Regions from separate parts of the Streptomyces sp. NPDC102283 genome, predicted to be linked through region 3. Evidence: riboswitches for the same ligand, from Rfam matches in the RefSeq annotation. Region 3 holds a riboswitch; each other region holds the start of a gene.
The links. Region 3 has a riboswitch for thiamine pyrophosphate ahead of ACIRJT_RS28095 (thiamine ABC transporter substrate binding subunit). Riboswitches for the same ligand answer to the same signal wherever they lie in the genome.

Region 1: it holds a riboswitch for thiamine pyrophosphate, as region 3 does, so the genes downstream of both, thiC (phosphomethylpyrimidine synthase ThiC) here and ACIRJT_RS28095 (thiamine ABC transporter substrate binding subunit) in region 3, are expected to answer to the same signal.
Region 2: it holds a riboswitch for thiamine pyrophosphate, as region 3 does, so the genes downstream of both, thiO (glycine oxidase ThiO) here and ACIRJT_RS28095 (thiamine ABC transporter substrate binding subunit) in region 3, are expected to answer to the same signal.

What each region holds. Positions count from the first base shown of each region.
Region 1 is NZ_JBIWLQ010000007.1:38,162-42,547, forward strand. It holds gene ACIRJT_RS15570 (YibE/F family protein) at 1-1,300, opposite strand, end outside; TPP riboswitch at 1,371-1,504, shown strand; gene thiC (phosphomethylpyrimidine synthase ThiC) at 1,497-3,338, shown strand; gene ACIRJT_RS15580 (YybH family protein) at 3,507-3,992, opposite strand; gene ACIRJT_RS15585 (winged helix-turn-helix transcriptional regulator) at 3,984-4,386, shown strand, end outside.
Region 2 is NZ_JBIWLQ010000003.1:316,055-320,440, reverse strand. It holds gene ACIRJT_RS08240 (Rv2175c family DNA-binding protein) at 1-143, opposite strand, end outside; gene ACIRJT_RS08235 (NAD(P)/FAD-dependent oxidoreductase) at 226-1,467, opposite strand; gene ACIRJT_RS08230 (hypothetical protein) at 1,545-1,886, opposite strand; TPP riboswitch at 1,939-2,051, shown strand; gene thiO (glycine oxidase ThiO) at 2,049-3,230, shown strand; gene thiS (sulfur carrier protein ThiS) at 3,227-3,466, shown strand; gene ACIRJT_RS08215 (thiazole synthase) at 3,469-4,263, shown strand.
Region 3 is NZ_JBIWLQ010000016.1:106,017-110,402, forward strand. It holds gene ACIRJT_RS28085 (ABC transporter ATP-binding protein) at 1-152, opposite strand, end outside; gene ACIRJT_RS28090 (ABC transporter permease) at 158-1,774, opposite strand; gene ACIRJT_RS28095 (thiamine ABC transporter substrate binding subunit) at 1,855-2,949, opposite strand; TPP riboswitch at 3,031-3,147, opposite strand; gene rlmN (23S rRNA (adenine(2503)-C(2))-methyltransferase RlmN) at 3,210-4,316, opposite strand.

The DNA.
Region 1 (4,386 bases), on a different contig from region 3:
CCGTAGCCGCCTGTGCGCCGCCGGACCCCGGACGGTCTGCGGAGACGACCAGCGCGGCGAGCACCGTGGTCACCGGAACCGAGGCGACCAGGCCGATCGATCCGACCAGCGTGCGGACGATCTCCTCGGCGACCAGCTCGCTGTTGGCCACCGTCCCCACACTGCTCTGGGCGATGGAGAAGAGCAGCAGCAGCGGCAGCGCCGCGCCCGCGTACGCCAGCACCAGGGTGTTGACCACCGAGGCGATGTGGTCCCTTCCGATCCGGATACCTGCCCGGTACAGATCCTTCCAACCCATCCGCGGGTCCGCCTGGTGAAGTTCCCAGACGGCGGAGGTCTGGGTGACCGTCACATCGTCGAGCACCCCGAGCGAACCGATGATGACACCGGCCAGCAGCAGACCGCTCATGTCGATGTCCGGGTAGAGGCCGTGGATGAGGCCGGTGTTGTCGTCGGTGTTGCCGCTGAGGTTCGCCCAGCCGATGAACAGGGAGCCCAGCAGCCCGATCAGCAGCAGCGAGATCAGCGTGCCGACGACCGCGACCGACGTACGGGCCGTCACCCCGTGGCACAGATAGAGGGCCGCCAGCATGATCGCGCTGGCCCCGATCACCGCCACGACCAGCGGGTTCGAGCCCTGCAGGATCGCCGGCAGGATGAACAGGGTCAGCACGGCGAATGACACGACGAGTGCCACCAAGGCCATCACCCCGCGCATCCTGCCCACCAGGACCACGGCCAGCGCGAAGATCCCCGCCAGCACCGCCATCGGGATCTTCCGGTTCACGTCGGTCACGGAGTACTGGAGGTCGCGCGGCGCGTCGGGGGCGTACGCCACGACCACGCCCTGACCCTCCTTCAGCTGTCGGGGCGCGTCCGGCTGGACCACCTCGACGAACTCGCGGCCCTTGTCGTCGCCGCTGGTCACCTCGACGGTGGCCTTCGCGCACTCCCCCTCCTGCTCATTGACGGCCTCCCGGCCCGAGGGCGTGGAGGTGTCGCCGGTCGGGGGCACCTGGGCGGCGTTGACGTCCGCGCAGTCGACCTGGACGACCTGGACGACCTTGCCGTCCTGGGTCTGCCGGTCGAATCCGACGCCGGTGCGCTCGTGGTCGGGCGCGCCGCCGGGCCAGAACGCGATCAGGCCGACGACGACCGCCGTCGCGAACGGGATCAGTACGGCGGCGATGACCTTGCGCAGGTGCCGGGAGACCGGAGCGGCCGGCCCGTGGCTGTGTGTGTGGCCGTGGCTGTGGCCCTGGGGCGGCTGGGGTGCGGGGTCGCTTTGGGGGGAGGTCACGGGGCGATCATCGCAAGAACAGGAGGGCCCTCTGGTCAGCTCGCCGGAAAGGACGCTAGCGTGGAGGCACCTTTGCACACGCGGGAGCTCGGAGCACCGGGCTGAGAGGGCGCTGATCGCCGTACATCCGTACGGGAAACGCTGCGCCGACCGCCGAACCTGTTACCGGGTAATGCCGGCGTAGGGAGTAGGTCTCATGACCACAGCGGACGCACGCACGCCTGCCTCGAAACAGAACGACGGAACGCCGAACGGCACGACGCCGGGCGACGGGACGCGGAACGACGAGGCCGGGAAGTCCATCGGCTGGCACAAGGGGTACGTCCAGGGCTCGCGCCCGGACCTCCGGGTGCCGGTTCGACAGGTGCACCTCACCAACGGCGAGGACGTGACGCTGTACGACACGTCCGGGCCGTACACCGATCCCTCCGTCGACACCGATGTCCGCCGCGGCCTCGCGCCCCTGCGGGAGAACTGGATCATCGCCCGCGGCGACACCGAGGAGTACGCGGGCCGCCCGGCCCGCCCCGAGGACGACGGGCTCAAGCACACCTCGCCGCGCGGCGGACTGCGCAACCTCGACGCCGTCTTCCCCGGCCGCCCGCGCCAGCCGCGCCGCAGCCGCGACGGACGCCCCGTCACCCAGCTCGCGTACGCCCGACGGGGGGAGACCACCCCGGAGATGGAGTACGTGGCGATCCGGGAGAACGTGGAGGCCGAGGTCGTCCGTGAGGAGATCGCTCAGGGTCGGGCGGTGCTGCCGGCCAACGTCAACCACCCCGAGATCGAGCCGATGATCATCGGCAAGCGGTTCCTGGTGAAGGTCAACGCCAACATCGGCAACTCGGCCGTCACCTCCTCCATCGAGGAGGAGGTGGACAAGATGACCTGGGCGACGAAGTGGGGCGCCGACACGGTCATGGACCTGTCCACCGGCCGCAACATCCACACCACCCGTGAATGGGTGCTGCGCAACTCCCCCGTGCCGATCGGCACCGTCCCGCTCTACCAGGCCCTGGAGAAGGTCGACGGCCGGGCCGAGGAGCTGACCTGGGAGATCTACAAGGACACCGTCATCGAGCAGGCCGAGCAGGGCGTGGACTACATGACGGTGCACGCCGGTGTGCGCCTGCCGTACGTCCCGCTGACGGCCCGTCGTAAGACCGGCATCGTCTCGCGCGGTGGCTCGATCATGGCGGCCTGGTGTCTCGCCCACCACAAGGAGTCGTTCCTCTACGAGCACTTCGAGGAGCTCTGCGAGATCCTCGCGACGTACGACGTCACCTACTCCCTGGGTGACGGACTGCGCCCCGGCTCGATCGCGGACGCCAACGACGAGGCGCAGTTCGCCGAGCTGCGCACGCTGGGCGAGCTGAACACGATCGCCAAGCGGTTCGGCGTCCAGACGATGATCGAAGGCCCCGGACACGTCCCGATGCACAAGATCAAGGAGAATATCGACCTCCAGCAGGAGATCTGCGAGGAGGCGCCGTTCTACACGCTCGGCCCGCTGACCACGGACGTCGCGCCTGCCTACGACCACATCACCTCCGGCATCGGCGCCGCGATGATCGCCTGGTGGGGCACGGCGATGCTCTGCTACGTCACGCCCAAGGAGCACCTGGGGCTGCCGAACCGGGACGATGTGAAGACGGGCGTCATCACCTACAAGATCGCCGCTCACGCCGCCGACCTGGCCAAGGGGCACCCGGGTGCGCAGGAGTGGGACGACGCCCTCTCCGACGCGCGGTTCGAGTTCCGCTGGGAGGACCAGTTCAATCTGGCGCTCGACCCGGACACCGCGCGGGAGTTCCATGACGAGACGCTGCCCGCCGAACCGGCGAAGACCGCGCACTTCTGCTCGATGTGCGGGCCGAAGTTCTGCTCGATGAAGATCTCCCAGGACATCCGGCGTCAGCACGGTGGTTCGCAGGAGGAGATCGAGGAGGGCATGGCCGAGAAGTCGAAGGAGTTCGCGGCCGCCGGCAACCGGGTCTACCTGCCCATCGCGGAGGCGGGCGGTACGTCGGCCGGCTGACCCGGCCGCCTCGGCGGAGGGGGGCCCGCCAGGTCACCAGTCCTGGCCGGCCCCCCTCCGCGAAGCCCACCGCGAACGGCTTGTCGCCGTCGCCCGTCACCAGGTGGATGCTGCACTCCGTCACGCTTTCGCCCGGCGGGATCATCCGGGCGACCGCGTCGTAGGGCGTCACACCGTGGGCGGAGGCGACCGGTGGAGGGTCTGGTGCGGCGGGCCCGCCTGCTCCGGCGGCTCGTCCGGCGTGGCTGCCGGGCTCTGGGCGCCCGCCGTGCCGAACGGGTTGTCGATGACGTAGCGCCAGTATCCGTCCGGTCCCCGGCGGGCGACGTCCGTCGCCGTGCCCGTGATCCGGACCTGGTCGCCGTGCGCGGCTCTGCCCTCCACCACCCAGTCGACGATCAGGAGTGCCAGGTCGCCTGAGACGTAGGTGTGGCGCGGAGTCACCCGGATCGGGACGCGCAGTGCGAGGAAACTCCGGTGGGCCGGCAGCCGGTCGGGGCCGGCCGTGGGGTGGCCGGGCCGGGGCACGAACTGCGCGTCGGCCTCGAAGAGCCGGTCGACGCAATCGGGGTCGAAGGTGTTGAACGCCCCTTCCAGGACGTAGGGGTGCTCGGCGGCGACGGTGGTCGGATGCACACTGGTGGAATGCGTCATGCAGCCAGTGAACCGCCCGTCGACGAGGGTCACCCAACGGAAACCCACGCGGCCGACGGCCAGGAACTGACGCCGACCGCCCGTGGCCGCACGGTCCGTCCCGAGCCGGACTGCCCGGTCGAGGTGGCCCTGACCGCGGTGTCGGGCCGGTGGGCCACGCTCGTGCCGCGCGAACTGATGGGCGGCCCGCTGGGGTTCTCCGAGCTGAGGGAACGGCTGCCGGAACTGTCGGCGAAGGTTCTCAGCCAGCGGCTCCGGGAACTGTGCGAACGTGGCCTGCTGTCGGTGGAGCGCCGGCGCGGATTCCCTGTGCGTACCTGCTACACCCTGACCGGACGCGGCCGGGCACTCCGGCCTCTGCTGATCGAGCTGTACGCGACGGGAGAGGCTCTCC
Region 2 (4,386 bases), on a different contig from region 3:
TCACCACGGCGTACGGCGATCAGCTGGCCATCCCTGACCAGCTGCCGTACGCGCGTCACCTGGACATCGAGCATTTCCGCGATGTCGGGAAGGTGGAGCCAGGCGGGGACGAGAGCATCGGTCTTTGCGTCAATCTCGGTCACAGGGACAAGCGTGCCATCCAGGACCGACAGCCGGTAGCCGGGCCCGACCGTACGGGGGTCGGCCCGGCGGGCCCCGGGTCCGTCACAGGGCGGCGGACTTCAGCGGTACGGCGGGGTCGGCCGCCTTCTCCGGGTCGAGGACGGCCCCCGACTCGATGAGCCTGCGGCCCTGGGCGAGGTCGCGCGGGCGGCCCACGGCGAGCACGGCCACCAGCGCGCCGTCGCGCAGCCAGCACACCGACCAGGCGGCGTCCGCCCCGTCGCCGCGCCACACCAGGGTGTCGGCGTCCGCGTGGTGTCCGGCGTACTGCACGAAGCGGCCGAACTGCTCGGACCAGAAGTACGGGACGGGGTCGTGGACGGGGAGCGGCCCCCCGTTCCGGGCGGCCATGATCGCGGCGACCGCGGTGCGCGGGCCCTGGAGGGCGTTGTCCCAGTGGTGGACCAGCAGGCGTGTCCCGTAGCGGGTGGAGGGGAAGGAGGCGCAGTCCCCGACCGCGTACACGCCGGGCAGCGAGGTGCGCAGCGCGCTGTCGGCCGTGACCGAGCCGTCCGGGCCGAGCGCGACGCCGGAGCCGGCGAGCCAGCGGGTGGCGGGGCGCGCGCCGATGCCGACGACGACGGCCCCGGCGGGCAGGACCCGGCCGTCCGCGAGGACGACGGTCCCCTCCTCGACGCGGTCGACCCGGGCGCCGGTGAGGAGTTCGGCGCCGCTGTCGGCGTACCAGGCGGCCATCGGGGCAGCCACCTCGGCGGGCAGGGTGCCCGCCAGCGGGCGGGCGGCGGCCTCGACGACGGTGACGGCGCAGCCCGCGGCGCGGGCGGCGGTGGCGAACTCCGCGCCGATCCAGCCCGCCCCGACGACGACCACGTCGTGCTGCCGGTCCAGGACGGGCCGCAGCCGGGCGGCGTCGTCGAGGGTGCGCAGGAGGTGGACGCCGGGCACGCCCTCGGCGCCGGGCAGGGTCATCGGCTCCGCGCCGGTCGCGAGGATCAGGGCGTCGTAGGACACCGGCCCGTCGGCGGTGTCCAGCACATGGTCGGCGGCGCGCAGGGCGGTGACGGCCAGGCCGAGGCGCAGGGTGATGTCCAGCGCCTCGAAGTCGACGTCGAAGGCGGAGTCCTCGGCCTTGCCCAGCAGGACGGCCTTGGACAACGGCGGTCGGTCGTAGGGCTGGTGGGGTTCGGCGCCGATCAGGGTGACGGGCCCGGTGAAGCCCGCCTCCCGCAGGGCCACGGCGCTCTGCACACCCGCCATGCCCGCTCCGACGACCACGACGTGCCGTGCCTGCCGTGCCGCCCGCTGTTCCGTCTGCTCGCTCACCCGTCCACCTTAGTCAACTGACGGAGCGTCAGACAGGGGGGTGCGGGGATGGAGGGGCAGGGACCTCGGGGAGGAGCTCAGGAAGGAAGCTGTTCCACCACGCTGGTGCCGCTGCCCTCCTGGGACTCCCAGGCCCACCGCTCCTCCAGCCGCACCCGGCCGTCGGCGAGGTCGACGACCGTGGAGAGGCAGTGCCCGGACGAGGTCGTTCCGTCCTGTTTGAGCTGCACGTAGCGGAAGTCCAGCGTGTCCCCGTCGCGGGTGCCGACGAGATGGCCGCGCACCACGTCGCCGCCCGCGTACTCGGCCCAGATCCGGCCGTCCACCTCGTGGTAGGTGAAGCGGGTGCGGGTGCCGACCTGGCCCGGGGCCTGGTCGGCGACGGGTGACAGGACGAGTCCGTCGAGCGAACGGGCCATGGTGGCTGCTCCTCTACTGGCCGGGGGACGGCGGGGTTTAGGGTGGCCAAGGTAGAACACTCGCGGGAGCCCGGACGCACCGGGCTGAGAGGGAGGCTGGACGGCCTCCGACCGTACGAACCTGCTCCGGGTCATGCCGGCGAAGGGAGGGGCTGGACACTCATGCGCGTCTCGGGGAAGACCTCCGGATCCGACGTCCTCGTCATCGGGGGCGGAATCATCGGCCTGGTCACGGCGTGGCGGGCCGCCCAGCGGGGGCTGCGCGTCACGGTCGCGGACCCGGACCCGGGCGGCGGCGCCGCCCGGGTCGCGGCGGGCATGCTGGCCGCCGTCACCGAACTGCACTACGGCGAGCAGATGCTGCTCGGGCTCAACCTCGCCTCCGCCGCCCGCTATCCCTCCTTCGTCGCCGAGCTGGAGGAGGCGAGCGGCCTGGGCACCGGCTTCCGGACCTGCGGCACGCTCGCCGTCGCGCTGGACTCCGACGACCGGGCGCATCTGCGCGAACTGCACGCCCTCCAGGAGCGTTCGGGCCTGGAGTCGGTCTGGCTGAGCGGCCGTGAGTGCCGCCGCCTGGAGCCGATGCTGGCCCCGGGCGTCCGGGGCGGCCTCCGGGTCGACGGCGACCACCAGGTGGATCCCCGCCGCCTCGCCGCGGCGCTGTTGACCGCGTGCGAACGGGCCGGGGTCGTGTTCCGCCGGACGACCGCCGAGCGGCTCACCGTCGCCGGGGGCCGGGCCGCCGGGGCGCTGCTCGGCGACGGCACGGAGTTCGCGGCCGATCAGGTCGTGCTCGCCGCGGGCAGTCTCAGCGGCCGGCTCGCCGGGCTCCCGCCGGAGCTCGTGCCGCCGGTCCGCCCGGTCAAGGGCCAGGTGCTCCGGCTCACCGTGCCCCGGGCGTACGCCCCCTTCCTCAGCCGCACCGTGCGCGCCGTGGTCCGGGGCGGCCACCTCTACCTCGTGCCGCGCGAGAACGGCGAGCTGGTCGTCGGCGCGACCAGCGAGGAGATGGGCTGGGACACCACGGTCACCGCCGGCGGGGTGTACGAGCTGCTGCGCGACGCCCACGAGCTGGTGCCGGGCATCACCGAGCTGCCGCTCACCGAGACCCGGGCCGGCCTGCGTCCCGCCTCGCCCGACAACGCCCCGCTGCTCGGCCCGACCGCCCTGCCCGGTCTGCTGCTCGCCACCGGCCACCACCGCAACGGCGTCCTGCTGACGCCCGTCACCGGGGACGCGATGGCCGACCTCCTGACCACCGGCGAGCTGCCCGAGACGGCCCGCCCCTTCGCCCCCGGGCGTTTCGCACCCGCCGCCCCCGTACTCCAGGAGCAGCCCGTATGACCCAGCAGCCCGCCGTACCGGAATCCGCCGCCACCGTCTCCGTCTCGGTGAACGGCGAAGTCCGCGCCGTTCCCGCCGGGACGGACCTGGACGCCCTCGTCGCCACGCTGACCCCGGCCCGCTCCGGGGTCGCCGCCGCCGTCAACGAGAGCGTCGTCCCGCGCGGCCGGTGGGCCGCGACCACGCTCGGCGAGGGCGACCGCGTCGAGGTCCTGACCGCCGTACAGGGAGGCTGACCATGTCGGACGACGTCTTCACGCTGGGGCCCGCCACCTACGGCTCCCGCCTGATCATGGGCACCGGCGGGGCCCCGAGCCTGGAGGTGCTGGAGCGCTCGCTGATCGCCTCCGGCACCGAGCTGACCACGGTCGCGATGCGCCGGCTGGACCCGACCGTGCATGGTTCGGTGCTCTCGGTGCTGGAGCGGCTCTCCATCCAGGTCCTGCCGAACACCGCCGGCTGCTTCACCGCGGGCGAGGCGGTGCTGACCGCCCGGCTGGCCCGGGAGGCGCTCGGCACCGACTGGGTGAAGCTGGAGGTGGTCGCCGACGAGCGGACCCTCCTGCCCGATCCGATCGAGCTGCTGGACGCGGCGGAGGTCCTGGTCGACGACGGGTTCATCGTGCTGCCCTACACCAACGACGACCCGGTCCTGGCCCGGAAGCTGGAGGACGTGGGGTGCGCGGCGATCATGCCGCTCGGCTCCCCCATCGGCTCCGGGCTCGGCATCCGCAACCCGCACAACTTCGAGCTGATCGTCGAGCGGGCCGGGGTGCCGGTGATCCTCGACGCGGGGGCCGGAACCGCATCGGACGCGGCGCAGGCGATGGAGTTGGGGTGCGCCGCTGTGATGCTCGCCTCGGCGGTGACCCGGGCCCAGGAACCGGAGCTGATGGCGGGTGCGATGCGTCACGCGGTGGAGGGCGGGCGCCTGGCGTACCGGGCGGGCCGCATCCCGCGCCGCCACTTCGCCGAGGCGTCCTCGCCGGTGGACGGCCGGGCGGCGCTGGACCCGGAGCGTCCGGCGTTCTGAGCGCCGGTACGTGGCCGGGGGCGCCGCCCCCGGACCCCCTGCTCCTCAATCGCCGGAGGGGCTTGAATGGCAGAACGGCACCGGGAACGCCCTCGCCCGTCCGGGGTGTCGGCGGCGGCTCGT
Region 3 (4,386 bases):
TGGAGCCCGGCGACGGTGCGGAGCAGGGTGGACTTCCCGCTGCCGCTGGGCCCGAGCAGGCAGACGATCCGGTGGTCGGCGACCTCCAGGTCGACCGCGTCCAGAGCCGTCCGCTTCCCGAACCGCACGGTGGCTGACTGCAGGCTCAGCATGTCGTTCAGAACTCCCCGGATCGGTCGGTGCGGATACGTTCGAGGAGCAGCAGCGACACCGCGCACACCAGCATCAGAATCGTGCTGAGAGCCATCGCCTGCCCGTAGTTGAGCTCCCCGGACCGGCCCAGCAGCCGGGCGACGGCGACCGGCAGGGTCGGGTTGTCGGGCCGCGCGATGAAGACCGTCGCGCCGAACTCCCCGAGGGAGACGGCGAAGGCGAAGCCCGCCGCGACCAGCACCGCCCGCCGCACCAGCGGCAGATCGACCTCTCGCCAGGCCCGCAGCGGAGAGGCCCCCAGCACGGCGGCGGCCTCCCGCAGCCGGTCGTCGACCGCGCGGAGCACCGGCAGCATGGTCCGTACGACGAAGGGGACACCGACCAGCGCCTGCGCCAGCGGGACCAGGATCCAGGAGGTGCGCAGGTCGAGCGGCGGCTCGTCCAGGGTGATCAGGAAGCCGAAGCCGACGGTGACGGCGGAGACCCCGAGCGGCAGCATCAGCAGCGCGTCGAAGCCGCGGACCAGCGGCCCGGCCCGCCGCGTCAGGGCCGCCGCCGCGAGCCCGCCGACGACGAGGGCGATGAGCGTCGCGACGAGCGCGTACCGCAGGGAGTTGCCGACGGCCTCCAGCGGCGGGACCAGGAAGGTGGAGGAACCGCCGGACCCGGCCGACTGGAGGGCCCGGTAGTAGCCGAAGCCGTAACCGCCGGATCCATCGAAGGATCGCTCCACCAGCACCCCGAGCGGCAGCAGGATCAGCAGCAGCGCGGTGAGCAGGACGCCGCCGAGCAGCGCCCACTGCCCGGCGCCGCGCGGCCGGCGGGAGGTCCGGTCCGGGTCGACGAGCTTCAGCGCGCGCTCCCGGCGGCGTACGGTCACGGCGTGCACGGCGAGGATCGCGCCGACCGCGGCGAACTGCACCAGGGTCAGCACGGCCGCCGTCGGCAGGTCGAGGAGTTGCGCGGTCTGCCGGTAGACCTCCACCTCCAGGGTGGCGTACGCGGGTCCGCCGAGGATCTGCACGACGCCGAAGGAGGTGAAGGTGAAGAGGAAGACCATCAGCGCGGCGGCGGCGACGGCCGGGGCGAGCGCGGGCAGCGTCACCCGGCGGAAGGCGGCGAACCGTCCGGCCCCCAGCACCCGGGCGGCCTCCTCCTGCCGCGGGTCCAGCTGGGACCAGAGACCGCCCACCGTCCGCACGACCACCGCGTAGTTGAAGAAGACGTGGGCCAGCAGGATCGCCCACACGGTGGTGTCGAGGCGGACGCCCCACACCTCGTCGAGGAGCCCGCCGCGCCCGAGCAGCGCCAGGAACGCGGTGCCGACGACGACGGTGGGCAGCACGAAGGGCACGGTGACGACCGCCCGCAGCAGTTGCTTGCCGGGGAAGTCGAAGCGGGCGAAGACATACGCCCCGGGCAGGGCGATCAGCAGGGTGAGCGCGGTCGAGGCGAGGGCCTGCCAGGTGGTGAACCAGAGGACGTCGAGGATGTCCGGGCGGGCCAGCACCTCGCCGATCCGTCCGAACTGCCAGTCGCCCCCCGCCTTGAGCCCGCGGCCGACGATGGCGGTCACGGGATAGGCGAAGAACACCGCGAAGAACGCCACGGGCACGGCCATCAGGCCGAGCCGCCGCGCGGCCCCGCGCCGCCCGGCCCCGCGTCGGGTCCGGGCGGCCTCGGCGGTCTTGGCCCCGGGCTCTACTTCAGGACCAGCGACTGCCACGACTGGATCCACTGCTCACGGTTGGCGGTGATCTTCTCGGGTGCGACGGTGGGAGGCGTGTCGATCTTCTCGCCGAACTTCGTGAACAGCTCGGGGAGGGTCGCGTCCTTCACGACCGGGTTCACGAACATGTTCAGCGGCATGTCCTCCTGGAACGTCTTGCTGATCATGAAGTCCAGCAGCGCCTTGCCGCCCGCCTCGTTCTTCGCACCGGTCAGCAGCCCGGCGTACTCGGTCTGCCGGAAGCAGGTGCCGGTGGCGACCCCGGTGGGCGCCTCCTTCGGCTGCGGGTCGGCGTAGAGCACCTCGACGGGCGGGCTGGAGGCGTAGCTGACGACGAGCGGCCGGTCGGCGCCTGCCTTCTTGCCGCCCGCGGAGCCGGAGAACTCCTCGTTGTACGCCTGCTCCCAGCCGTCGACGACCTTGACGCCGTTGGCCTTCAGCTTCTTCCAGTACGCCTCGTAGCCGTCCTCTCCCTGGGCGGCGATGGTGCCGAGCAGGAAGCCGAGACCGGGCGAGGAACTCGCGGCGTTCTCGGTGACGAGGAGGTTCTTGTACGCGGGCTCGAGCAGGTCCTGGAAGGTCTTCGGCGGCGCGAGCTTCTTGTCGGCGAAGTACTTCTTGTCGTAGTTGACGCAGATGTCACCGGTGTCGACGGGCGTGACCCGCCTCTTCCCGTCCGTCTGCGTGTCCGCCGCGACCGTGTCCAGGCCCTTGGCCTCGTACGCGGTGAAGAGACCGTTGTCGAGGGCGCGGGAGAGCAGGGTGTTGTCGACGCCGAAGAAGACGTCGCCGCGCGGGGATCCCTTGGTGAGGATCTCCTGGTTGAGCGCGGCTCCGGCGTCGCCGCTCTTGAGGATCTCGACCTTGTAGCCGGTCTCCTTCGTGAACGCCTTCAGCACCTTGTCCGAGACGTTGAAGGAGTCGTGGCTCACCAGGGTCACGGTCTTGGAGCCGGGGCCCTTGGACTCCCCGGAGCCGGCGGAACCGCCGTCGCCGCAGCCCGCGAGCACGGTGACGCCGAGAGCGGCGGCGAGCGCGGTCGCCGCGTACTTCGTGGTGGTGTTCATGTGATTCCTCCTGGAGATGACCAGGAAGAGACGCGGCCCCGCCCGCTGTCCGGCGAACCGGAAGCGGGCAGGGCGCAACAGCTTGAGTAAGGTCCGAACTTCCTACCCGGAATGACCCGGGCGAGGTTCAGAGGGTCTGCGGCCAACCTGTCCTTGGTGCCGCACTCTCAGCGCTGTGGCGCTCCCCTGTCGGAATATGAAGTTGATTTCGAGCCCAGGCTACACCGGCGGATTTCGGCCGCCCGTCCGGGAGAGGCCGGCTAGCGCTCGGAGGCCGCCAGCTGACCGCAAGCCCCGTCGATCTCCTGACCGCGGGTGTCCCGGACGGTGACGGGCACGCCGTGGGCCGCGATGGCCTCGACGAACGCCTTCTCGTCCTCGGGCCGCGAGGCGGTCCACTTGGAGCCGGGCGTGGGGTTCAGCGGGATCAGGTTGACGTGCACCCGCTTGCCCTTGAGCAGTCGGCCGAGCCGGTCGCCACGCCAGGCCTGGTCGTTGATGTCCCGGATCAGGGCGTACTCGATGGAGATCCGGCGGCCGGACTTCTCGGCGTACTCCCAGGCGGCGTCCAGCACCTCGCGGACGTTCCACCGGGTGTTGACGGGGACCAGGGTGTCGCGCAGCTCGTCGTCCGGGGCGTGCAGCGAGACGGCGAGGCGGCACTTGAAGCCCTCGTCGGCGAAGCGCAGCATGGCCGGGACGAGGCCCACGGTGGAGACGGTGATCCCGCGCTGCGAGAGGCCGAGACCGTCCGGCTCCGGGTCGGTGAGACGGCGGATCGCGCCGACCACCCGGTTGTAGTTGGCGAGCGGCTCGCCCATGCCCATGAAGACGATGTTGGACAGCCGCGCGGGCCCGCCGGGCACCTCGCCGTCGCGCAGGGCGCGCATGCCGTCGACGATCTGGTGCACGATCTCGGCGGTCGACAGATTGCGGTCGAGGCCGGCCTGCCCGGTGGCGCAGAAGGGGCAGTTCATTCCGCAGCCGGCCTGCGAGGAGATGCACATCGTGACGCGGTCGGGATAGCGCATCAGGACGGACTCGACGAGCGTCCCGTCGTGCAGCTTCCACAGGGTCTTGCGCGTCGTGTCGTCATCGCAGCTGATGTGCCGCATCACGGACATCAGATCGGGGAACAGCGCCTCGGCGAGCTTCTCCCGCGATCCGGCCGGGATGTTCGTCCACTCCGCCGGGTCGTGCGCGTACCGCGCGAAGTAGTGCTGCGAGAGCTGCTGGGCGCGGAACGGCTTCTCACCGGTCGCGGCGACCGCTTCCTTGCGCTCGGCGGGCGTGAGGTCGGCGATGTGCCGCGGCGGCTTCTTGGATCCGCGGGGCGCGACGAAAGTGAGTTCTCCGGGCTTAGGCATGGTTCATCCAGTGTCGCAGACAGACGGGTGAGGGCCCGCCGCCCTGTGGACGACGGACCCTCACTCGCGA